One region of the Arthrobacter sp. R1-13 genome, then DNA from elsewhere that is predicted to be linked to it. Evidence: riboswitches for the same ligand, from Rfam matches in the RefSeq annotation. Region 1 holds a riboswitch; each other region holds the start of a gene.
What was found. A riboswitch is a leader RNA that binds a small molecule or an ion and turns the genes downstream of it on or off. The one in region 1 is predicted to bind cyclic di-AMP.

Region 1 (5,828 bases):
AATCAGTGTCAGCGGTGACGGCCTGCCGGTACGCCCTTCGGCCAGCGCTGCCACCCCTGCGGCAATCGCCGACGCCGGACCCGAATACGGCGGGTCCTCCCTCACGGCGAGGACCCCTGCTGGCAGCCCTCCGGGGTCCGGGCCCACTACCACCGTCTTAGCCGCTCCTTGCGCGGCTGCAATCGCACGCACAAGGAGGGTTTCGCCGTCGTACATCAACCCGGATTTGGGCACTCCGCCCAGACGAGAGGAACGGCCTCCGGCCAGGATCAGGGCATCAAAGGCCGCAGACATTGGTTCCACAAGATAAGCCTAAGCGGCCGGTGCGGCCAGAACGCAACTCTGCCCGCGGGCTCGTGAACTCCCTACGCGGCGGATTCAGGGAGGAGGAAGGGATCCCATTCGGGCGTGGGCTTCTCAAGTTCTTTGATCTGCCAGATGGTGCCTACCGGAGGCGCGGGGGAAAACCTCAGCTTCCAGCCCATCTCGGATGGGGTGTGGTCTCCCTTGGCGTTGTTACAACGCAGACAGGCGGCCACAAGGTTGTCCCACGAATGCGCGCCACCCCTGGATTTTGGGTGGACGTGGTCAATGGTGTGGGCTGCCTTGCCGCAGTATGCGCAGCGGTGTCCGTCGCGGCGCAGCACGCCCCGCCGGCTCACTGCCGTCGCAGTGTTGTACCTTGGCCGGATATAGCGGTTGAGCAGGATCACGGACGGTCGGCCCAGGATCTCCTGTGGCCCGACGACGGGATCGTCGCCCTCGGCCACCACGCTGGCTTTTCCAGCGAGCACAAGCACCAGCGCCCGGCGGAAGGTGACTACCGCCAGCGGTTCATATCCAGCATTCAGAACGAGTGTGCGCATGCGCATACCTCTTCACGGCCGCACCCGTCAGGGGCACGAGGGCCGGCTGCCCTCGGCATGTCCGGGCTAAGGATCGACATCACCAGAGTAAACACTGAATGCCCGAATTGCCGAATCCAGCCTTTGCGGCGAGCCGCAATTCCGATTACGCTCCGTCTCAGAATCCTTGGGCGATGGGCAACGTCGTCGTGAAAAAAGCAGAAAGACCCCCGTCCTAAGACGGGGGTCCTTCCGAGAAGTTTCTCCTGGCGGCAGTTCCAGACCGTATGGGTCCAGAGCCAGGATGGGCTGCTGTTTGCTTGGAGCCGGTATTAGCCGCCTACGCGGATGAAGACCGGGCCGGAGCCGACGTTGACGCTGAACAGGGCGGTGGTTCCGCCGTTCCAGCCACCGTGGACTGCCTGGCCGTTGCCGACGTAGACCGCGATGTGGGCCATGCCCATTCCGCCGTTCTCGTAGTAAGCAAGGTCACCGGGCTGAGCTTCGGCAGCGCTGACCGTGCGGCCGAGGGACAGGTAACCTGCCGGCCAGCCGTGGTAGTTGATGCCGACGGCAGCCAGGGAGTTGGTTGCCAGCATGGTGCAGTCCTGGGCAACGCCGAGCTGGGCGTAGGCGGCAGCGGCGATTGAAGCGCCCATGCCACTTGAAGCTGCGGGTGCGGGAGCGGTAGCAGCGACCGTTGCCGTAGCGGCAGCGGCGGGAGCTGCCGGGGCGGCTTCCTGCACCTCGACGACAGGCTTGGGTGCTTCGACGACCGGAGCCGGCGTCGTGGAGACAGCAGGCTTCTCGTACGAGATAGCAATCGTGGAAGCGGCTGAAATTGTCGCCGGGGTGGCCGACTTCACTTCGAGGGTGGACGCAGAGGTGGATTCGCGCTGAACGCTCGTGTCTGCCGCGTTGGCGGCAATTCCACTGGTCAGGACCAGGCCGGAGGCAGCAGCGATAACCGCAGCCTGACGGCCCACACCACCGGCGTTATCGCCGACGGACTTGGCAATGACAGCCAGCGAGTTGGTCTTGGTGACCTCGGCGCGGTGCCGTGCAATGGTTGCACGTGTAGTCATTAATTTTCTCTCTTTCGTATTCCTCGGACCGCGCTGGGCAGGCCGTGGGCTATGGACGTTCCGGCATCTTGGGGGTAGGCCGGAACGCCCCGAACGGGTTACTTAGCGAAGGGTGTAAAACGAGGAGGTGCCTGTTGCAGACACCGCGTGCAGGATGGTGCCCTGCGAGGGGTTCAGCGCGCTGATCATCATGCCGTTGCCAACGTAGATACCAACGTGGGCACCGCCGTTTTGCATGACCAGGTCACCGGGGGCGGGAGTGGAAGTGGGCGTCATGGACGTCCAGGCATTCGTACGGGGGATGCTGATGCCGGCCTGGGCGTAGACCCACTGGGTAAAGCCTGAGCAGTCCCAGCCGCTGGGAGTGGTGCCGCCCCACAAGTAGGGGCTGCCGATGCCGGTGTAGGCGATTGCTGCCAGGCCCGATGCAGCCGCTGACGAGGCGGCCGGCTTGTCGGTGGTGGCAGTCAGCTCGATTGCCGGTTCCTCGGACTGTGCCTGGACAGTCTCGATCTTCGGCGCTGCTTCGGTGGTCACGGACGGACGCTCAAAAACGACCTTGGCGGTCGGCTCCGCGGTTACCGCGATCTGAGTGGACTGTGAGCCTGATTCCGCGGTGGCGGCAACTCCAGGATTGCCCTCCGCCGCACTGGCTGGCAGGCCGGCAGCAAGAATGAGCCCTGAAGCAGCTGCAATGACAGCAGCTTGGCGACCAACGGTTCCCGCGTTGTTAGCAACGGCTTTAGATACGGAACCCAAGGGGTTCATGCGCACCGATTGAGCACGGTGGCGCGCAGCATTGTGGCGTGAAGACACGAAAGTAGCCTCTCCCAATGCCTACGAGGTGAGCTGTCGGATTCGGATGGGAGTCACCCGGCCACTTGGCTTCGTGAGAAGCTTCGCGACTTAACCCCAAGGTCTTCTTTCGAAGACCAAAATTGGTTCCCCCGCCTCTGCCAGACGATGTAATGCGAACGGACCTTGAGCGGTGGCAGAGTTAGGCAATCCACTCAAGAGCGCCAACTTCGGAAAAGTTGGCGTGGTTTAGACGGTACAGGACTTTGGATTGAATGTCACATTCAGGTCACGGCATGTCACAGAAATGTGAGAGTAATCCATCATCTAAATCAGAGCCAGCCCATGGGGTCGACAACTTCGCCGTTGACCATTACTTCGAAGTGGAGGTGGCAGCCGGTTGACGCGCCTGTGGTCCCGCTCAGGGCCACAGTGTCGCCCCGGGTTACTGTCTGGCCCACCTGGACATCGGACGAGGACAAGTGGTTGTACGTGGTTTCGAGCCCGTTACCGTGATCGATGACCACGCGGTTTCCGCCTCCGAAGGGATGCCAGCCGGCAAAAGTGACCGTGCCGCTGGCTGCTGCATGGACGGCGGTACCGCACTGGGCAGCGAAGTCCTGGCCGCGGTGGAATTCTCCGTAGCCGCCGGTGATGGGGCTGACGCGGTAGCCGAAGGGGGAGGCAGTTATGAGCGAATCCAGTGGGGCCCCAAGGCTTCCGGCAGACGCTGCCCGGCTGACGCTGCCGGCGGACTGTGCGCTGAGGAGTTGCTTGAGCTTGCCGTCGGGATCACCGGTGGTGGAAACGGTGGTGCGGCTGAAATCAACCTTTGCGCCCGCAGCTGCGGAGACTTCAGGCTGGACAGAGGCGGAAAGGGCAGCACCCGTCGAGCCGACGCCGCCGGTGGCTGCCAGGGGGCTTGTGGCCGGAACCGTGACTGTGAGGATCAAGCCTGTGGCTGCCAGGGCGATGCCTGCCTTTTGCCCTACACCGCTGGCGCCGGCGAATTCTGTGACCTGACGAAAAGGGCTGCGTTTGCGGCGTGCATCCCGGTGCGGGTCCCGGGGACGGCCAGCGGCGGCGACAGCTTCGGATACTTGCAGCTCCAAAGCAGGACCGGTCGCACGGCGACGGCCCCTGGCGTTCTGGGTGGTCAAAGGTCTTCCTCTCTGGATAGCCTGCGAAGTTAGCTGTCGGATTCGGATCAGAGAGTGCAAAGATCCGGTCCGCCACGCAAGCTTTCCGGCACAGAGGAACCCTAAGAGGGACCCTTCGTTGGTGTGCTTGCTGCTGGCGGACTTCACCCCAAGGCTGTTTCTCAACAGCCGGTTGTGGTTCCTCCACCTCTGCCAGTAGGTGACTCGTGCACCTGATCTGCTGGCAGAGCTCGGCTTCAGATCAGGTAACGCTTTAGTATCGGCGCTAGTGCTCAACTATAGGCGATTAAATGGCGCAGTAATAATTTCGTTATATTTGGTCTGCTCCACGCACACTGTCCCGGGCGGCCGCTGATGAGGGACGGTCAGCTGACCGTAACAAACACGTGAGCCGCAACTTCGGGCGGAAGTTCCAGCGCACCTTCGATGTCCGGCACGCGCACTGAGATGTATTCGCCCACTCGCTCCAGCGAAATGGTTGCCCCGGGCCGGATGCCACCTTCGTCCAACTGAACGAGGAGTTCGGGCTCCACCTGGATCGGTTCGGCAAGCCTGCTGATCCGGACATTGGAGTTGACCCGGTAAGCCGACATTGCCACCAGGAGATTAACTGCGCCGTCGCTGAGGGGCTGCGAGGCTTCCCCGCCCAGTGCAGCGAGCCCGGGGATGGGGTTCCCGTATGGGGACTCCGTTGGATGGTCGAGCATTTCGTAGATCCGACGTTCCACCCGCTCACTCATTACATGCTCCCAGCGGCATGCTTCATCGTGGACGTATGCCCAGTCCAGACCGATCACATCGGCGAGGAGGCGCTCGGCCAGGCGATGCTTGCGCATGACCTCAGTGGCGCGTTTCCGGCCTGTTTCCGTCAGCTCCAGGTGGCGGTCACCCGAAACAACCACAAGCCCGTCCCGCTCCATCCTCCCAATGGTCTGCGAGACAGTGGGCCCCGAATGACGCAGTCGCTCTGCAATGCGGGCACGAAGCGCCACAATGTTTTCTTCTTCAAGCTCCAAAATCGTCCGAAGATACATCTCGGTTGTATCGATCAGATCCGTCATCCAGCTCAGCTCCTCGAGCTCAGTATCTTGCGTCCGTCAGCCGTACCTCATGCCGGACCGTGCCGGCGGTCCCATGGGGCCTCCGCAACGCAGCCCGGCCCCGGTGCTGTACGTCAGGCCAGCTTAACGTATTTTGAACTACTCCGGATAATCACTACCCAACCAAATGAGCGGCGGTGTTGGTCATGACCGCAGTGTGACGATCAAATTCCGTCAGTGGGCCCCGTCAGGCAGAATAAACGGGAGTCTTAGTTGCAGCAACCGTTACCTGCCGGGCCATCTCCTACGTCCAAAGTCGAAAATTGGAGCCATTGTGAGCGACACCAGCATCACTATTCCCGCCAACCTCCTACCCAAGGACGGACGGTTCGGTGCCGGCCCTTCCAAGGTCCGCCCGGAGCAGATGGCTGCACTGGCCGCGGCTTCGGCAACGCTGCTGGGAACGTCCCACCGCCAGGCACCTGTAAAGAACCTTGTTGGATCCGTCCGTCAAGGCCTGAGCGAGTTTTTCCAGGCCCCGGAAGGCTACGAAGTCATTCTCGGCGTCGGCGGGTCCACTGCATTCTGGGATGTCGCCGCATTCGGGCTGGTGGAACGGAAAGCCCAGCACCTGTCCTTTGGTGAGTTCGGTTCGAAGTTTGCCGCTGCCACCAACAAGGCGCCCTTCCTTGAGACCTCCTCAATCATCAAGGCTGAGCCCGGCACCCGGCCCGCCCCTGCTGCTGAAGCCGGCGTTGACGTCTACGCCTGGCCGCAGAACGAGACCTCCACCGGTGTTGCCGCCCCCGTCAAGCGTGTCCTCGGCGCTGACGAGGGTTCACTGGTCCTGGTGGACGCAACTTCCGCCGCGGGCGGGCTCGCCGTGGATGTGGCCGAGACTGA
Region 2 (5,828 bases), 1.1 Mb from region 1:
ATAGCAACAGGCTAGGCGTGCAGGAGCAAGCGGCAAAGCGAACCCCGGTGGCGGCAGGGTGATGCGCGTGGGATCTAGGCAGCCTTGACGAGCGGGAGTTCATCCCAGTGCGTGGTGTAGCGCGGGGACATCATGTCGCGTTTCATGGTCCAGTCCGGGCCTCCCCTGATGCCGGCGTGACCCAGTCCGATGGAGCCCCGGCCATAACGGCGGGCCACGTCCTCCAGAAGAGGGCCGATGCCGCGTTCCTCGTGAGGGTTCTCGAACGGAGACAGGGGCGGTTGGTTCCCCGAGGGGCGCAGATCGGTCACCATGATTCCCGCTTTCGCATATTTGATTCCCTCCTGGATCTGCGGCAACAGAGCATGCGCTGCCCGGGTAAGGAGCACGGGATCGGCGGTGGGCATCGGCAACCTGATGCAGGCCGACGGGTAGGAAGTGTCCTGGGGGTTGTAGTAGGACGTGGCGGCGTATGCCGTGAGGACTCTGGTCTGCAATCCGTGCTTGGCCAGCCTGGCGCTGGCCTGCTGACCGTAAATGCTGAGGACCTGGCGAAGTTCATGGACGGTAGTGATGGGCGTGGAGAAGGACCTGCTGAAAATCAACTGGTCCCTGCCGATCCGCTCCTCCTCCATCGGAATGCATGGTGTGCCCTGAAGCTCCAGGACGGTGCGCATCACCATCACTGAGAAGCGGTCCCGGATCATCACAGGATCTGCCTTTGAAAGGTCAAGGACCGACTGGATTCCCATGGCATTGAGGCGTTTGGTCAGGCGGGAGGCGATGCCCCAGATCTCGATCACCGACAGCCGGGCCATCAGTGTTTCCCGCTGGGCGAGGGGGAGGGAATCCCAGAGGCAAACACCGTTGAAGCCCGGATTGTTCTTGGCCCACTTGTTCGCAAGTTTTGCCAGGGTCTTGGTTCCTGCGATTCCGACGCACACCGGCACGCCTACGTTGCGGCGCACGGCGGCCTTCATCTCCAGTCCAAGCCGAAGGAGCTCATCCGGGGTTCCCTTGACGCCAAGGAAGGCCTCGTCGATGCTGTAGACCTCCAGCCAGGCCGAGAACCTGCTGAGGAGTTCCATCACGCGCGCGCTGATGTCGCCGTACAGCTCATAGTTGCTGGACCTGGCCACCAGGCCCCACTCCTTGACCCGTGGTGCGATCTTGAACCAGGGCTCGCCTACCGGGATGCCCAGTGCCTTGGCCTCGGGTGACCGGGTAACGGCACACCCGTCGTTATTGGAGAGCACAACCAGTGGCCGACCTTCCAGGGATGGGTCAAAGGCACGCTCAGCCGAGGCATAAAAACAGTTCACGTCCACGTGGGCGATCTGCTGCATCCGGTGCATCATTGCCGGCTTAGACATGGTGGAGGCACCTCGTGGCCACGCCCCAAATGATGAGGTCGGACAGTGCTGCAACGCGGATATCCGGGTAGTTCGCACTTTCCGCCTGGAGCAGGACGCCGCTTTGTCTGATGCGGAGGCGTTTGATGATCAGTTCACCGTCCAGTACGGCGATGACCACGGACCCGTCCTTGGGCTCCAGGGCGCGATCGACGATCAATTCGTCCCCGTCGCTGATGCCCGCCCCCTCCATTGAATTTCCCGAGACCCTCACCACGTACGTGCTGGTGATGTCCTTGATGAGGTGTTCGTTGAGGTCGATCCTGCCGTCAAAGTAGTCCTGCGCTGGCGAGGGGTAGCCTGCAGCCACCGCCACAGGGGAGATGAGAACCGTGAGCAGCGAGCTGCCGGCGGCTATCATACGAGGACCCACAATAATGCCCACAACACACCTTCATTCGAATATATGTTCGATAATTCAGTGTACTGCGAGGTCGGACAAAAAGGCCTATCGCATCCGGATGGTGCAACGTGACTCGCCGCCAACCTTTTCCTGTTACCTAAACGTGACTTTAAGGGAGGGTTTCCTGTACGGTTTGTGCGTGGCCCATCTGGATCGGGCCGCGTCCGGGCTGACGCCGAGCTCTGCCACATCCCGGACTCCCAACACTAAGGCAGAGACGGGGGACCCAGAGTCTTCGGGCCGCTACCCAGCGGCCCGTGGGGTGAAGCCGTCACGTCTAACGTGCCGGCCGGTTGACCTCTTCCGAACCCGACAGCTAACCTCGCAGGCGTTGAGAGGCAACCATCATGTCCCGTTCTTTCGATCAGTCGCGCCCTTTACGCGCCGGACGGCATCGCGCAGAAGCTGCGCCATCCGTCAAAACCCCCAGCCCAACAAACCCCGCCGCGGAAGAGCCGAACCTCGGGACGGCTCCCACGGACCCCGTTTCCACCACCGTGATTCCGGCCGCGCCGATTCCCGCAGAACCTGAGCCCACTGCACCGGTTTCCACCGTCACGCGGCGAAGCAGGGACAGGCGCCCGGCCTTTGAAGTACCCCCTGCCCCCAGGACTGCGCCTGTGACTGAAGCCGCTCCGACGACCGTGCAGGAGAGCTCCGCTCCGGAAACCGCACCCATAGCCGAAGTGCGTCCCGCCCCCGCAGCGACGCGACGGAGCAGGACGGGGCGCGCGGCAGTTGAAAAGCCAACGGTGAGCGCATCGGCCGCCGCTGCAATCGACGCCCAGACGAGCGCACATAGCCCTCAGCTGGCTGCCGTATTCAGTTCCAAGCCCGATGATGTCCTGAAGAAAGCCGTTTCGGTTCGTGTCATGGGTCAAAGGATGGCCGTCGTAGCCGGAGCCTTTGCCGTGCTGCTTGGCGTAGGAGCAGCCAGCCAGGCCACAGAGCTGCCCTTCTTCGGCAAGGAAACTTCCGCCCAGGAGGCCCCCGGCACAACGAACGCGACTCGGGCGACCTCCGGAATACGGCCGACCGCCGGAACCACTACCCCCCGGCCAACCGTCTCGGCCACGTCCCCTGGGACAACCAGCGGCACCCCGGCCCAAGCGGCGGCCGGTGCCGATGTCCCGGCGGCAGCGGATCAACAAGGCACTAGCCTGCCTGGTGTGGGCAGCCTCCCCATGCCGGTGGACGCTCCCACCCTGGCGGCAATAGCGGCTGCCTCCACCGCCGCGGCTCCGCCCGCCTCTGCCACGTCCCCGAACGCCCAGCCTCCGGCCTCTTCCTCGAACCCTCAGCCCGCGCCGGCCTCGCCAACGGCGGCACCGGCTCCTGCGACAACCGCAGCACCAGCACCAGCACCAGCACCGACACCGACACCGTCGCAGTCACCGAGTACACTGCTGACGCCAGTTACCGGCTTGCTCGACCCCTTGCTGGGCACGGCCACCGCTACGGCTCCCGCAGCCGTGGACGGCGCTGCGGAAGACGTCGTCGATACCAGCACTTATGCCAGCAGCCGCCTGGCCTCGTACGGATGGGGCGCCGAGGAGATGACTGCCCTGAGCACCCTTTGGGACACCTCAGCTGGGTGGCGCGGCAGCCAGGTGGACAGGGGCATGAGCTACATCAAACAACGCTATGGTTCCCCGACCAAAGCCTTGGAATTCCGCGCAGCGAATAACTGGTACTGAGGCCTGCTCCGGGTTTCGTGCCGGCGTCAGGCCCCCACGTACGCTGCCAGATGCTCACCTGTGAGCGTGGAGCGGGCTGCGACAAGGTCAGCGGGAGTGCCTTGGAAGACGATCCGGCCGCCGTCATGGCCGGCACCGGGACCGAGGTCGATGATCCAGTCGGCGTGCGCCATCACCGCCTGGTGGTGCTCGATGACGATGACCGACTTGCCGGACCCGACCAGGCGGTCGAGCAGACCCAGCAGGTTCTCGACGTCGGCCAGGTGGAGGCCCGTGGTCGGTTCGTCGAGGATATAGACCTCACCCTTCTCCGCCATCTGGGTAGCCAGCTTGATGCGCTGGCGCTCGCCGCCTGACAGTGTGGTGAGTGGCTGGCCGAGGGTGAGGTAGCCGAGCCCGACGTCCACGATCCGGTCGAGGATCTTGTGGGCAGCAGGCGTGCGGGCCTCTCCTTCGCTGAAGAAGATGTTCGCTTCTGTCATCGACATTGCCAACACCTCGGCGATGTTCCGCCCGCCCAGCGTGTATTCAAGGACCGACGCTTGGAACCGGCGCCCCTCGCAGTCCTCACACGTGGACTCAACGGTGGCCATAACGCCCAGTTCGGTGAAGATGACACCCGCGCCGTTGCATGTGGGACAGGCGCCCTCAGAGTTGGAGCTGAAAAGCGCCGGCTTCACTGAATTAGCCTTCGCAAACGCCTTGCGGATGGGCTCGAGCAGACCGGTGTACGTGGCAGGGTTGCTGCGGCGTGAGCCTTTGATGGCGCCCTGGTCAACCACCACCACGCCGTCGCGGTCGGCCACTGAACCATGGATCAGTGAACTCTTTCCTGAGCCGGCAACTCCCGTCACCACCACAAGCGCGCCCAGCGGTATGTCGACGTCGACGTTTTGCAGATTGTGCGCGCGCGCTCCGCGGACCTCAAGCGCGCCCTTCTGCGTGCGAACTGCCTTTTTAAGGGCAGCCCGGTCATCGAGATGCCGCCCGGTGATGGTGTCGCTCTTCCGCAGTCCCTCGAGGGTGCCCTCGAAGACCACCTCACCACCGGCGGTGCCGGCGCCGGGACCGAGGTCGACGACGTGGTCAGCGATGGCGATGGTCTCCGGCTTGTGCTCGACGACGAGCACGGTGTTGCCCTTGTCGCGCAATTGCAGCAGGAGCTGGTTCATCCGTTCGATATCGTGAGGGTGCAGGCCGATGGTGGGCTCGTCGAAAACGTAGGTGACGTCGGTCAGGGAGGACCCGAGGTGCCGGATCATCTTGGTTCGTTGCGCCTCGCCGCCGGACAGTGTTCCGGCCGGCCGGGCCAGCGAGAGGTAGCCCAGGCCGATTTCGGCGAACGAGTCGAGCAGGTGCCGGAGTCCTTTGAGGAGCGGTGCAACCGACGGCTCGTTGAGTTCGCCGACCCACCCGGCCAGATCGCTGATCTGCATGTCGCACAGTTCTGCGATGTTTTTGCCGCGGATTTTCGCGGACCGGGCCTCCGGGCTGAGCCGCGTGCCGTCACATTCGGGGCAGGACTGAAAGGTAATTGCGCGCTCAACGAAAGCGCGGATGTGAGGCTGCATGGCCTCGACGTCCTTGGAGAGCATCGACTTCTGGATCTTCGGGATCAACCCCTCATAGGTCAGGTTGATGCCCTCCACCTTGATCTTGGTCGGTTCCTTGTAGAGGAGGTCGTGCATTTCCTTTTTGGTGAACTTCGCTATCGGCTTGCCCATGTCGAAGCCGGCTCCGCTGAAAATCCGGCCATACCAGCCGTCCATGCTGTAGCCGGGGACGGTCAAGGCCCCTTCGCTGAGCGATTTGCCGTCATCGTAGAGGGCAGTGAGGTCAAAGTCGGAGACCGAGCCCATGCCTTCGCACCGCGGGCACATTCCGCCCAGGTAGACCGCGTTCTGCACCACAGCCTTCTCCACCCGGCCGCTCTTCTCGGTGCTCATCACACCGCTGGCTTTCCGCGTCGGGACATTGAACGAGAATGCCGTGGGCGGCCCGATGTACGGCTTGCCCAGCCGGCTGAAGAGGATCCGGAGCATGGCGTTGGCATCGGTGGCAGTGCCGACTGTCGAGCGCGGGTTCGCTCCCATCCGCTCCTGGTCAACGATGATCGCCGTCGTGAGCCCCTCGAGTACGTCGACGTCCGGCCGGGCCAGCGCGGGCATGAATCCCTGCACAAAGGCGCTGTAGGTTTCGTTGATCATCCGCTGCGATTCAGCGGCGATCGTGGCGAACACCAGCGAACTCTTGCCTGAACCTGATACGCCGGTGAACACAGTCAGCCGCCGCTTCGGGATCTCGATGGTGACGTCC
Region 3 (5,828 bases), 1.4 Mb from region 1:
ACTGCCGCCACATCAGGCTGCCATACACAGGAGTGCAGACATGAACGATCCCACGTCAACAGCCCAGGACATTGCCGCGGTATCTGCCCGCGCTGCTCAATTGGCATCGATCCCCTCCTTCCGCCGGGTTGAGGCCTATATCAAGGAATATGGCTCGCGCGGGCACGGGCAGGCGCCGGGCTGCGACTTCACTTTCGGGAATCCGCACCAGATGCCAGCCGACCGCTACGTCAATACCCTCCGGGACGCTCTGACGCCTCAGAATGATCAGTGGTTCGCGTACCAAACCAATGGCGAGGCCGCCCGGGAAGCAGCGGCGGAGTCACTGCAGCGGCTGCTGGATGTGCCTTTCCGGCCGGACGACATCTACCTCACGACGGGTGGCTTCGCCGCGATCGCGTTGGCGCTCAAGACGGTGGCCGATCCGGGCGACGAAGTCATCTACAGCCTGCCGCCCTGGTTCCTGTATGAGCCTCTGGTCCTTGAAGCCGGGCTGGTACCGGTGAAAGTCAAGATCAACACCACCACGTTCGACCTTGACCTCGACGCCATCGAGGCAGCCATTACGGAACGGACGCGGGTTGTGATCGTCAATTCGCCCAACAATCCGACCGGGCGGGTGTACCGGCCCGAACTGCTGCTCCGGTTGGCGGAACTACTGGAAGCCGCCTCGGTGAGGATCGGAAGGCGGATCTACCTCATCTCAGACGAGCCCTACAACCGGATTGTGTTCGACGGTTTGCGCTTCCACAGCCCCGTGGAATTCTATGCGCACACGCTGCTGGCCTACTCCTATGGCAAGACCCACCTCTCCCCGGGTCAACGGGTGGGTTATCTGGCTCTTCCGCCCACCATGCCGCACCGGGAAGAGATGGCCCCGGCCATCACCAGCCTGCAGGTGGCGATGGGCTGGGTGTACCCCAATGCCCTGCTGCAGCACGCGCTTCCTGAGCTGGAGAAGTTCTCCATTTCTATTGATCAACTGCAGCGCCGCCGGGACCGACTGGTTGATGAACTTGGTGGGATGGGTTACCGCATCTGGCGTCCGGAAGGCACGTTCTACCTCTATGTCCCCTCCCCTATTCCTGACGACGAGGCCTTCACCGCATCACTTGCCCGCAGGGACGTCTTCGTTTTGCCGGGCGTGCTGTTCGAGACGCCGGGCTTCTTCCGGATCTCCCTCACTGCCAACGAGGACATGATCGAGCGCAGCCTGCCGGCGTTCGAAGCGGCGATGAAAGAAGTCCGCCAGTGAGTCCGCTTAGCGGTGGTTCCGCTACCGGTGGTTGCGCTTGAGGCACCGGCTCCTGATCTTGCTGCCAGGTGTAGAAGGCTCAAGTGAGCTGTTGGCGTTTAATTTCAGGGACGATGAGCGGCAGTAGCCGGACGTAGAGGACCATTCCGATGAGTTCGACAAGAGTCTGGGTCACCACGACGAGCGCTGCCAGGGCCAACGGGCCAGGCAAAGCCAGTGCCAGCGGAAGAATCACCAGGGAATTCCGGGTGGCCCCGCTAAAAAGCACGGCACGCGTGGCCGGAACGTCGAGGTGCGCCTGCTTGGCCACAAGGAGGCCCAGGGGCACCATAGCGATCAGGAAAGCGGCATACAGCGGGACAACGGCCAGCAGGGCGCCCAGCTCCTGCCGCACTCCCACAACCTGGGAGCCGACAACGACCGCCAGGGTTGCCATCATCAGAGGGACCATCAGGGCCTGCATCACTGCCATGATCGCCCGGCCCAGTGACGCCCGCCGGGCCAGGGCCTGCGTCAGTGCGGCCAGGGCCAAGGGAAACAGGATGAGCCCCACCAGCGCCTGAACGAAGGGTGCAGGATCTATTGCTGACGCTATCCCCGGGCCAACGAAAACCATCAGGTACAGCGGCAACAGGAGCATCTGCACCAGCATCAGCACCGGCGCCGCGGCCAGGAGACGATCGCTGGCCCCGCCTGCCAGACCGGTGAACACAATGACGTAGTCGACGCAGGGTGTCAGCAGGACCAGGAGGACACCGACCAACAGCGCCTGCTCTCCCGCGATGAAACGGGTGAGGGCAAACACCACCACGGGCACAACAGCGAAATTCAGTATCAGCACCGCTGACATGAACCGCAGATCGCGTGTGGCCGTACCAATCGAGGCAAGCGGGATCCCGAGAAATGTGGCGAAGAGCAGCAGGCCAAGGACGGGATTGATTGCATGCTCCAGCACCCCGGCCGAGTCAGGAGCCAATGATCCAGCTCCTCCGCCGACGATGATCGCGGCCAGATACAACCCGACCTGGCGCCTTTCCATCGCTGCGACAAGAGTTCCGATCTTCACGCAGCCAATCGTAGGCCAAGCAACCATTAAGGCATCTCGGTATTCATGGTGGGTGGAGCGACGTCGGCACCCGGAGCCGCTGCATCCTACCCTGCAGCAAGACGAAACGTGACCTTATTCTGATAACGGATTTGTAACGCATCGTTTTTCTTGCTTACATAGAGGGACCACATACCTTCGTTGGGTATGCGTGTGACCGCCTCGCCAAACCCCGCCGGCGGTCCATGAAACTTTTACTTCCCTTGGCGGGGGCGGAAAACCCACTGATGATGCCTTTGCGCGTCTTGGGGTGAAGCCTGGCCCAGTAGCTGCACGCCTCGAGGCGTCCGGCAGGGCAGGCCGGACAGTCCACTCGTCCGAATCCGACAGCTAATTTCGCCGGCGCAGAGAGGACTTACTTTTGCCTTCCCAAGATAAACACGGCCAACGCCATGCCCTTTTTGCCTCCACGTCCGCCAAGGGCAGCCACCGGGCGGCCTCATCCTCCGCTCCGACCCTGCGGGATCGCGGCCGAAAGTTGGGAATTGCGGCGGTGGTAACGGGGATGTTCGCATTAACCGCCCTTTCCAATGCCCACGCCCAGCCCAGCCTGCTATCGGCGGCACAGGACCTCGCGGCCGGGACAGTGCTCTCCCCCGCTACCCAGCCGGCGGTGGCTGCAGATGCCGGATCAGCACTGGCTTTTGACCGCCCCCAGGTGAGCTCCGTCCCTGCACCGCAAGCTGAACCAGCACCGGCACCTGAACCAGCACCGGCACCTGCACCCGCTCCTGTTCAGGCAGCGGCTGCTGCCCCTTCACCAACCCTGCGGGCTCCCCTGGCCTCGATGAGCGTGACTTCTCCGTTCGGCTTCCGTGTCAATCCCCTGACCGGGGCGCTCGACGAAATGCATACAGGCATGGACCTGTCCGGAGAGTGTTCAACCCCTGTTCTGGCGGCAGCTGCGGGAACAGTGACGGAGGCCGGGTGGAGTCCGTACGGCGGCGGAAACCGGATCGTCGTCGAGCACGGCAACGGACTGAAGACCACGTACAACCACCTGGACAGAATCGGCGTTTCCGTTGGGCAGACCCTGACGCAGGGCGGACAGATTGCTGGCGTCGGAACAACCGGCAACTCCACTGGCTGCCATCTGCACTTCGAGGTCATGCTCAACGACCAGACAGTCGATCCCGCCACCTACATGTAGCGGAGATACCAATCGGATCGGCCTCGTAGCGTCAGGCCAGGGACGTCAAAAGGTCTGTGCAGGCCGCTTCACATCGGCAAGCCTCAGCACAGATTCTGCAGTGCTCGTGCATCCCGGCGTGCTTTTCGCACTCCTCGTCACTAACACCGCTTGCTATCCGGCAGGATTCGAGCAGCGCCCGAGTAGCTGCGATCACCTCCTACTTTTCGTGCCCTTCAGGGAGAGACGGCAGGCCTGAATGTGCTCCCGCCGTCCGTGGACACCAGGATCCCCCCATCAATGGCTGCCCAGATCCCGGGATTTCCGTCTGAACCTTTGACGGCGGCTATCGCCAGGACTTGGCCGTCAATCCGGCCTTTTCTCGTCCAGGTCGCGCCAGCATCAGCTGAGTAGTGAACCGTCCCGTCAGGTTCGACGCCGACGGCCTCCGTTGAGTGGGCAAAGGCGGCGTACTGGATCAGCGGGGAAGACTCGTTCAGCATCCAGGTTGTGCCGCCGTCGATGGAGCGCTGTATGCCCGAAGTCGTGGTGGCCAGAACAATGTCACTTTCGGGGTGCCCAGCCAAGGCGGCCGGGACGAAGCCCTGGGCCAGTGTTGTCCAGGTCTTGCCGTCGGGGCTGGTGCGCAGTTCCCCATCAAAGGCAACGATTCCGGATTTGGTGGTGGTAAGCGCATGGAAGTCCGATTCCCCTTGGCGGGACAGCTGTTCCCAGCTTCTGCCTCCGTCGCTGGATTTGATCAGCCCGAGGGGGTTGGGCATGGCAGAGCCTGGACCCGGGTGGCCAGAGGCGTAGAAGACGCCCTCGCCCTGGCCGGCTGTGAAGCCCATCAGGTCATTGGTGGCACCGATTTTCGTGGCCGGTTCCTTTGTCACATCGAACAGCCCGTCGTGGGTCGCGAGAAGAACCTGGCCACTGGCACCGCTGACGCTCAACCCATGGATGTGTGCACTGGGCAGGGCGCTGTCCGCATCACGGGCTGATGACACCCCCGGGGACTGTTCAGCGGCCGGTGTGCAGGCAGCCAATGCCAGCACCATTGCGACGGCGCCAGCCTTCAGGGCTGCGGAGCGGGAAAGCTTTGTGGGCGTGACAGGCATGGAACTCCAGTGAAGTCTGAGGCGGCGAGCGGAGCAGATTCTGCCCCGGCTCCGGAGGGAGCATTTACCTGCTAAAGCTGTATCCGGCTGCCGTAACGGCATCGCGGAGCGCGGCTTCATCGGCAGTTCCCGATACCGTCAGATGAGACACACCATCCGGCACCAGATCAACTGTCGCAGAATCGACGCCGGGCACGGCTGCGACAGCTTTCTCGACAGTTTCGACGCAGTGTCCGCAGTCCAGGCCTTCCACGTTGTAGGTCTGCCCCGACCCAGAGTGCTGGTGGTTGGCATGCTCGTGGTGGTGGTGACCCTTTTCTTGGTGATGGTCGTGCTCGTGGTGCTCGCCGCCGTCGAGCTGGTGATCTCCATGCTCGTGGTGGTGACGGTTTTGAGACTCAATTCCGGACATGCCAGTTCCTAACGCCAAGAGGTATTTGGGTGTTGGGGTTGAACGGCTGTAAAGGCAGAGTCAACGCTCCCCGCCGGGACAAACCACTTCACTGACAACACCATCAATATACCCCCGCGGGGTATATTGATCAAGGGGAGCCGGCGTCGCATCGGGGCCCATGATGATGGGATGGACTCCGCTTAGATGCTGGCCGGACCAGCAGTTGGTTCCCCTTATCACCTTGAGGTGGGGCAAGTAAGGTGTCGCCTATTCCTGACGATGGGGGCGCTTGTGGAGCATAAGGGGCATCACCGCTGGCGGGACCGCTGGGACGTTGACGCGTCGAGCGGTCTGGTGGACCTCAACTCACACCTTGCAATTCTCGACGAACACTCGGCCAAGCAGGAGAACCCGGTCATCCAGGAGAATCCGATAGACGCGATAAAGCCCACACGGCGCGGGGCAGACACAAACTGAGTGCACCGGTTCAGCACTCTCGAACCTTTGCTATTCCATAACCGGGACAATGAGGACGGGTCTGTTCTGGCTGCGGGTCAGCGCAGCTGAAACCGATCCCTCCAGAATCCTTTCCATCAGCGCGGATTCCAGGTTTGGCTGCCCCGAGGATGAGCAACGAGGCGTCAGTGCTTTCTGCTAGACGTCCGAGTGCTTTGGCAACGTCCCCGTTCAGTACCCGGAAGGACCATCTCTCCCCCGGATTACCAAGAACTAATTCAAGCCTCCGCAACATTTGCCCCGACGGGAAATCTGACTCTTCATTGATCACGGGATCGAGTGACAATGCTGTGCGTTGGCCGTCCCCC
Region 4 (5,828 bases), 140 kb from region 1:
ATGCCTAAACAACTGTTCGGGGTAGGAAAGTCAGGCGTGCATTCGACAACAGCGCATGTCAAAACCAGCGGATGTGCTGGTCTGAGATACTGCGGCTGCAGGTGCTGTTGAGTTCTTGTTCACAATGAGAGTGTGCAACGTAACAATGACAACTTGCAAGTAACAATGGACCGGTTCGTCCGCATCGTGAGACAAAAGGGCGTTATGTGATGTTAATCACCATTCTGTGACGGCGATAAAATAACAGTTGTTTTTCTGTATGAACGTTCGGGAAAGCAGCTTTTCCGAAGAAAATTCTCACTTTTGCCCACTTTTTTCGCTTATATTCAGTTGCTTTTCTAATACCGAAACACACTGCCTCTAACAGCTGTCAATGTCCAGCCCCTTTACACCGCCTCCTGAAAAATTCGCTCAATTTGCATCTGCTAGGCAATGCGGGAAGGCGATGACCCTCACAGGCTGCACACAGGAAGCGCACAGCCCTGGCAATTCCGCAGGGCCAAAACTTGAAGGTATGCCAGCACCTCACACCACAAATCTGCCGCAGCTCACCCACCCGGACGGCTCCCCCATCCGAGCCCTCGTAGTCGACGACGAACCAAGCCTGTCTGAACTGATGAGCATGGGCTTGAGAATGTCCGGCTGGACAGTGGCAATAGCAGCGGACGGACCGGCAGCGGTAAAGCTCGCCAAGGAGTTCCGTCCCGATGTCCTGATTCTGGACGTGATGCTTCCCGGATTCGACGGCGTTGAGCTGCTGAAGCGGATACGCACCTTTGCTCCTGGGGTCCCGGCGCTGTTCCTGACAGCCAAGGACGATGTGCAGGACCGCATTACGGGTCTGGCGGCCGGTGGAGACGATTACGTGACAAAGCCATTCAGCATGGAGGAGGTCCTCTTGCGCCTGCACCGGCTGGTTCAGCGCTCAGGCGTTGCTGCCATGGACACGGCCGAACTGGCCGTGGGTGATCTCCTGCTCAATCTTGACACTCGGGAAGTAACCCGGGGAGGCGAGGACCTGCAGCTGACCGCCACCGAATTCGAGGTGCTTCGCTACCTGATGGAAAACGCCAAACGCGTTGTCAGCAAGGCGCAGATCCTGGACAACGTCTGGAATTACGATTTCGGCGGCCAGGCCAACATTGTGGAACTCTACATTTCCTACCTGCGGAAAAAGGTGGACGCCACCCTGCCGCCAATGATCCACACAATGCGCGGTGCGGGCTACGTCATCAAGCCGGCGATCTGAACCACCGTGCCGTCCCTGACCTTCTCCGGCAACTGGCGCCGGCCGTCGACCTGGCACCTGCGAACCCGGCTCGTCCTTGTTGCCATGGCCCTCCTGGTGGCTATTTGCGGAGCGACCGGAATAGTCAGCTACGCCTCCATGGACTCATTTCTCACCGGGCAGTTGGACGGCAACCTCAAGGTGGCTTCGGCTAACGCTGGCAGGCCCCCTTCCAGTAATCCCAACGGATCCCCGGATCCGCTGAATGCACGCGGGTCCGGGGCAGGCACTATGTTCGCCCGAATCCAAAACGGCAAGGTCAGCAGTGCCGGATTCGTGGCCTGGGGTGCAGGCCAAACGGACCTGTCCCCCCAAGACAACGCTGCTCTGCTGAGCCTGCCAATGGACGGCAAACCAGTTACGCGGACACTTGCAGACGGGGACTATCGATTGCTGGCACTACACATGCGGGATGGGGGCGTGCTGGTAACCGGCCTCCCGCTGGCAGCCAAGGAGAGCACACTCAACTCGCTGGTCTGGACCATGACGGCGGGGTCGCTCGCGGGAATACTGCTGATCGGTCTGGTGGGGACAGGGATAATCCGCCGCAACCTGAAACCCCTTGAGCAACTGTCCGATGTGGCCACCCAGGTCTCCCGGTTACCCCTCGACGCCGGCGAAGTGGCACTCGCCGTGCGGGTCCCGCCGTCGAGCGCTCATCCCGGAACTGAAGTAGGCAGGGTTGGCCACGCCCTGAACCTCATGCTGGACAATGTTTCCCGGGCGCTTGAGTCCAGACAAAGGAGCGAAACTAAGGTCCGGCAGTTCGTGGCGGATGCCTCCCACGAACTGCGGACCCCCCTCACCGCGATCCGTGGCTACACCGAGCTGATGAGGATGACGGAAAAGCTGACTCCCGACGGAACGAAATCCCTCGCAAGGGTTCAGAGCCAATCCGAGCGGATGACTGCCCTCGTGGAGGACCTGCTCATGCTGGCCCGTATTGATGAAGGGCAGCAGCTGCGACTCACTGATGTGGATCTTACGCAGCTGCTGGTCGAAACGGTCAGCGATGAGCGGGTAATGGCGCCTGACCGGCATTGGAAGCTGGAGTTGCCGGGAGGTGCCGTAATCGTGCGCGGCGACACCTCGGGATTGCGTCAGGTCCTGATGAACCTTCTTTCGAACGTACGGAAGCACACGCCGCCCGGCACCACGGTGGTGGCTGGTTTGACGAACTCCGAGGAGGGAAGTGTCGTGATTTCCGTTACTGACGATGGTCCCGGCATCGACCCGGGATTCGTTGACACCGTATTCGCACGTTTTACGCGTGCTGATGCCTCGAGAGCCAGCAATCGCGCTGGAGGAAGCAACCGTGAGGATGAGGGATCCAGCGGGCTCGGGTTATCGATCGTCCACTCGATCATGGAGGCGCATGGAGGCAGCGTTGAGGTCGCTTCCCGACCTGGCAGGACCAGATTCTTGCTCAGGTTTCGTCCGCAAGGCACCACGCCGCCGTCGTGATCTCTGTTACCAAAACGTGACTTAGGCCTTCAATTCCTGTAGCGTCGTTGGGGTGCGGCTACCGTTCTGGCCGCATTTCCGGTTGGACGCCAAACTCTGCCGCTTCCCGGATACCGCATGACCAGGCAGAGACGGGGGACCCAGAGTCTCCGGGCATTTGCGCAGCATTCCGCCCTTGGGGTGAAGCCGACACGTGATTTTCCGTGCGGCCGGATGACCTCATCCGAACCCGACAGCTAACTCCGTAGGCGTTGAGAGGCAATCATGACTGAACCCTTGGTACAAACGCGCCCTGATAACCATCCGGAGCACAAGAATGCACCGGATCAGCCTTCAAAGCATGGGATCTCAAGGCACCGCGCGGAAAGCTCGAAAACCCCTTTTTCACTCTCCCGGTTCAGTTCAGGCCTGGGCGGCAACGGCTATCGTCTGGCTGTCGTCGCTTCGGCCTGTGCGGTACTGATTGGCGTGGGTGCCGCCGGCCAGGCCTCAGAGCCCGCCACGCCGGCTGCTGCTCCCACGGCGCAAGCTCCCACCACGGCCGACGCCGAATCACGAATCGACTTCGAAAAGTCCCTGGTCAGGGCGAAGGCCGCTCCTTCTCAGGCGCCGGTGGAGCCACAGGCAGCTCCAGCACCTGCCCCGGAGCCCGCACCCGCTCCCGAGCCCGCCCCCGCACCTGTAGCGGTTGACGATCCTGCAGCCGCCCAGGCGTACGCCGCGAGTCAGCTAGGCGCCCATGGATGGGCTGCGGACCAGATGCAGTGCCTCACCACACTGTGGACCAAAGAATCGGACTGGAAGACCACTGCCACAAACCCCAGCAGTGGCGCCTACGGAATCGTCCAGTCGCTTCCCGCCGAGAAGATGGCGAGTGCCGGCGCTGACTACGTGACCAACTTCCGGACCCAGATCAACTGGGGCCTCAACTACATCAAGGAACGCTACGGCTCCCCCTGCGGCGCGTTGAACTTCCATTACGCGAACAACTGGTACTAAACCAACCAAAGTTCGAAACCGCCGGATTCTCATCGGGCATACTGTGACCATGAAGTTCACCACCACCATCATGGGCAGCGGTAACACAGCCGGAATTGTGGTTCCTGCCGAAATCCTGGAGGCGCTCGGGGCGGGCAAGCGTCCGCCGGTCCTGGTAACAGTGAACGGTAAGAGCTACCGCAGCAGCATCGCCGTCATGGGCGGGCAATTCATGGTTGGTCTGAGCGCCGCTAACCGGGAATTGACCGGGGCTGCAGCCGGAGACACCGTGGAAGGCGGGCTGGAGCTCGACACCCAACCACGCGTCGTCGAGGTCCCCGACGATCTGGCTGCGGCGCTCGCCGCTGAACCTGAAGCGCAGGCTTTTTATGCGACCCTGAACTACAGCGCGCAGCGTCGTTATGTGGAACCTGTCGCGAGCGCCAAGCCCGGGGACACACGCTCGCGCCGGATTGCGAAGGCAGTGGAGAACCTCAAAGCCGGAAAGAAATAACGTTTTTCCCATTGGGATCCAGAAGGACTGTGGCGGAGACTGCTGAATAGTCGCGGATGTGCAGGACGCCGTCGGGAAGCTCTCCGGTGTTAGGCCCGACAGCAATGGTGCGGATGCCCGCCGCTACACCGGCCGCGATCCCGGCGGGGGCGTCTTCAAATACCAGTGCATCACCGGGGTCAACCCCAAGGAGCGACGCCGCCAGGAGATAGCCCTCAGGGTCCGGCTTGCCGCGCGTAACGTCAGCGGCGAAGACTGCAGAGACGGGGATGGTCAGCCCGGCTGCAGCCATTCGCACTTCGGCCAGCCCTCGGAAAGCCGACGTCACCAGCGCCACAGATGCAGCCGGAAGACTGGCCAGCAGCTCCACAGCCCCCGGCACCGGAACGATCCCCCTCGTCTCAGCCAGCTCCATCCGCCCGAGCTCCTCGGTGAGGGCTTCGACGTCGGATCCGGCGGGAGCATAGCGGCGGACGGTATCGATGGCCTGGACCCCGTGCGAGGTCTGCAGGATTTCGGCATAGTCGAGGCCGTAGCGGCCGGCGAATTCGCCCCACACCCGCTCCACGATGCTGGTGGAATCAACCAGGGTGCCGTCCATGTCGAACAGGACACCGCGGGCGGTCAGAGTGGTGCTGTGCAGGCTCATCCGTTATCCGGCGATCCCGTACAACCTGTCGCCGGCATCGCCCAGACCGGGCACGATGTAGGACTTGTCGTTGAGTTTTTCGTCGATGGAAGCCAGAACGATTGTGACATTGGCGTCCGAGAGTTCTTCCTCGAGCCTTGCCAAGCCTTCGGGAGCTGCCAGGAGGCAGATGCAGGTGACGTCCGAAGCGCCGCGCTTGAAGAGGAACTTGATGGCTTCACGGAGTGTTCCGCCGGTGGCCAGCATGGGGTCCAGCACGAAGATCTGCCGGTTGGTCAGGTTCTCCGGGAGCCGTTCCGCATAGGTGATGATGTCCAGGGTTTCCTCGTCCCGGGCCATTCCCAGGAAGCCGACCTCCGCCGTCGGGACCAGCTTGGTCATCCCTTCCAGCATGCCAAGACCTGCGCGGAGGATGGGAACCACCAGCGGCGTGGGCTTGGTGAAGGCTGTGCCCACCGCAGTGCTCACGGGTGTCTCGATGGTCACAGGCTGGGTGCGGACATCCCGCGTGGCTTCGTAAGCCAGAAGAGTTACCAGCTCCTCTGTGAGCTGCCGGAATACCGGCGAAGGGGTCTTTTTGTCCCGCAGAACGGTGAGCTTGTGGGCGACCAGTGGGTGGTCCACGACGAGTGTGCGCATGGGGTCAAAACTATCACCCGGGGTTCTGCTCTCCACGCCGGCTGCGCACCACATCATCCGTCGCGGAGTCGGTACCGTCAACCCCGGGCTGCACCAGGTGTGCGGGTTGGTCGAACCTAGGTGCCGGCCCCGCGTGTTCGCGGCGCCGGGTGAGATGGAAGAGCCTGTGGGCCAGGATCACAAACCCCAGCCAGGCCAGGCCGAGCAGCCAGGCGAACATGACGTCTGTCATCCAGTGATGGCCTAGGAACACCCTGCTCATCCCCATGGCCCCGGCGAAAAGGATGCCTGCCACG

Region 2: another riboswitch for cyclic di-AMP. It lies ahead of M1D88_RS19770 (hypothetical protein); the one in region 1 lies ahead of M1D88_RS04215 (C40 family peptidase).
Region 3: another riboswitch for cyclic di-AMP. It lies ahead of M1D88_RS18355 (M23 family metallopeptidase); the one in region 1 lies ahead of M1D88_RS04215 (C40 family peptidase).
Region 4: another riboswitch for cyclic di-AMP. It lies ahead of M1D88_RS03615 (aggregation-promoting factor C-terminal-like domain-containing protein); the one in region 1 lies ahead of M1D88_RS04215 (C40 family peptidase).

Annotation. Positions count from the first base shown of each region.
Region 1 covers NZ_CP096420.1:865,107-870,934, reverse strand. The annotation lists gene mobA (molybdenum cofactor guanylyltransferase) at 1-294, opposite strand, end outside; gene M1D88_RS04225 (HNH endonuclease) at 366-866, opposite strand; gene M1D88_RS04220 (NlpC/P60 family protein) at 1,178-1,930, opposite strand; gene M1D88_RS04215 (C40 family peptidase) at 2,033-2,746, opposite strand; cyclic di-AMP (ydaO/yuaA leader) riboswitch at 2,751-2,928, opposite strand; gene M1D88_RS04210 (M23 family metallopeptidase) at 3,058-3,885, opposite strand; cyclic di-AMP (ydaO/yuaA leader) riboswitch at 3,889-4,128, opposite strand; gene M1D88_RS04205 (metal-dependent transcriptional regulator) at 4,251-4,946, opposite strand; gene serC (phosphoserine transaminase) at 5,260-5,828, shown strand, end outside.
Region 2 covers NZ_CP096420.1:4,268,568-4,274,395, reverse strand. The annotation lists gene M1D88_RS19785 (amidohydrolase family protein) at 1-2, opposite strand, end outside; gene M1D88_RS19780 (Y-family DNA polymerase) at 75-1,373, opposite strand; gene M1D88_RS19775 (LexA family protein) at 1,366-1,797, opposite strand; cyclic di-AMP (ydaO/yuaA leader) riboswitch at 2,003-2,160, shown strand; gene M1D88_RS19770 (hypothetical protein) at 2,163-3,512, shown strand; gene M1D88_RS19765 (ATP-binding cassette domain-containing protein) at 3,539-5,828, opposite strand, start outside.
Region 3 covers NZ_CP096420.1:3,972,835-3,978,662, forward strand. The annotation lists gene M1D88_RS18345 (aminotransferase class I/II-fold pyridoxal phosphate-dependent enzyme) at 41-1,255, shown strand; gene M1D88_RS18350 (arsenic resistance protein) at 1,335-2,294, opposite strand; cyclic di-AMP (ydaO/yuaA leader) riboswitch at 2,546-2,717, shown strand; gene M1D88_RS18355 (M23 family metallopeptidase) at 2,722-3,510, shown strand; partial or broken gene M1D88_RS18360 (four-helix bundle copper-binding protein) at 3,542-3,694, opposite strand; gene M1D88_RS18365 (F510_1955 family glycosylhydrolase) at 3,726-4,610, opposite strand; gene M1D88_RS18370 (heavy-metal-associated domain-containing protein) at 4,675-5,022, opposite strand; gene M1D88_RS18375 (hypothetical protein) at 5,296-5,481, shown strand; gene M1D88_RS18380 (universal stress protein) at 5,492-5,828, opposite strand, start outside.
Region 4 covers NZ_CP096420.1:724,631-730,458, reverse strand. The annotation lists gene M1D88_RS03625 (response regulator transcription factor) at 515-1,249, shown strand; gene M1D88_RS03620 (sensor histidine kinase) at 1,256-2,752, shown strand; cyclic di-AMP (ydaO/yuaA leader) riboswitch at 2,840-3,017, shown strand; gene M1D88_RS03615 (aggregation-promoting factor C-terminal-like domain-containing protein) at 3,017-3,751, shown strand; gene M1D88_RS03610 (YdeI/OmpD-associated family protein) at 3,801-4,244, shown strand; gene M1D88_RS03605 (HAD-IA family hydrolase) at 4,225-4,893, opposite strand; gene upp (uracil phosphoribosyltransferase) at 4,897-5,532, opposite strand; gene M1D88_RS03595 (phosphatase PAP2 family protein) at 5,546-5,828, opposite strand, start outside.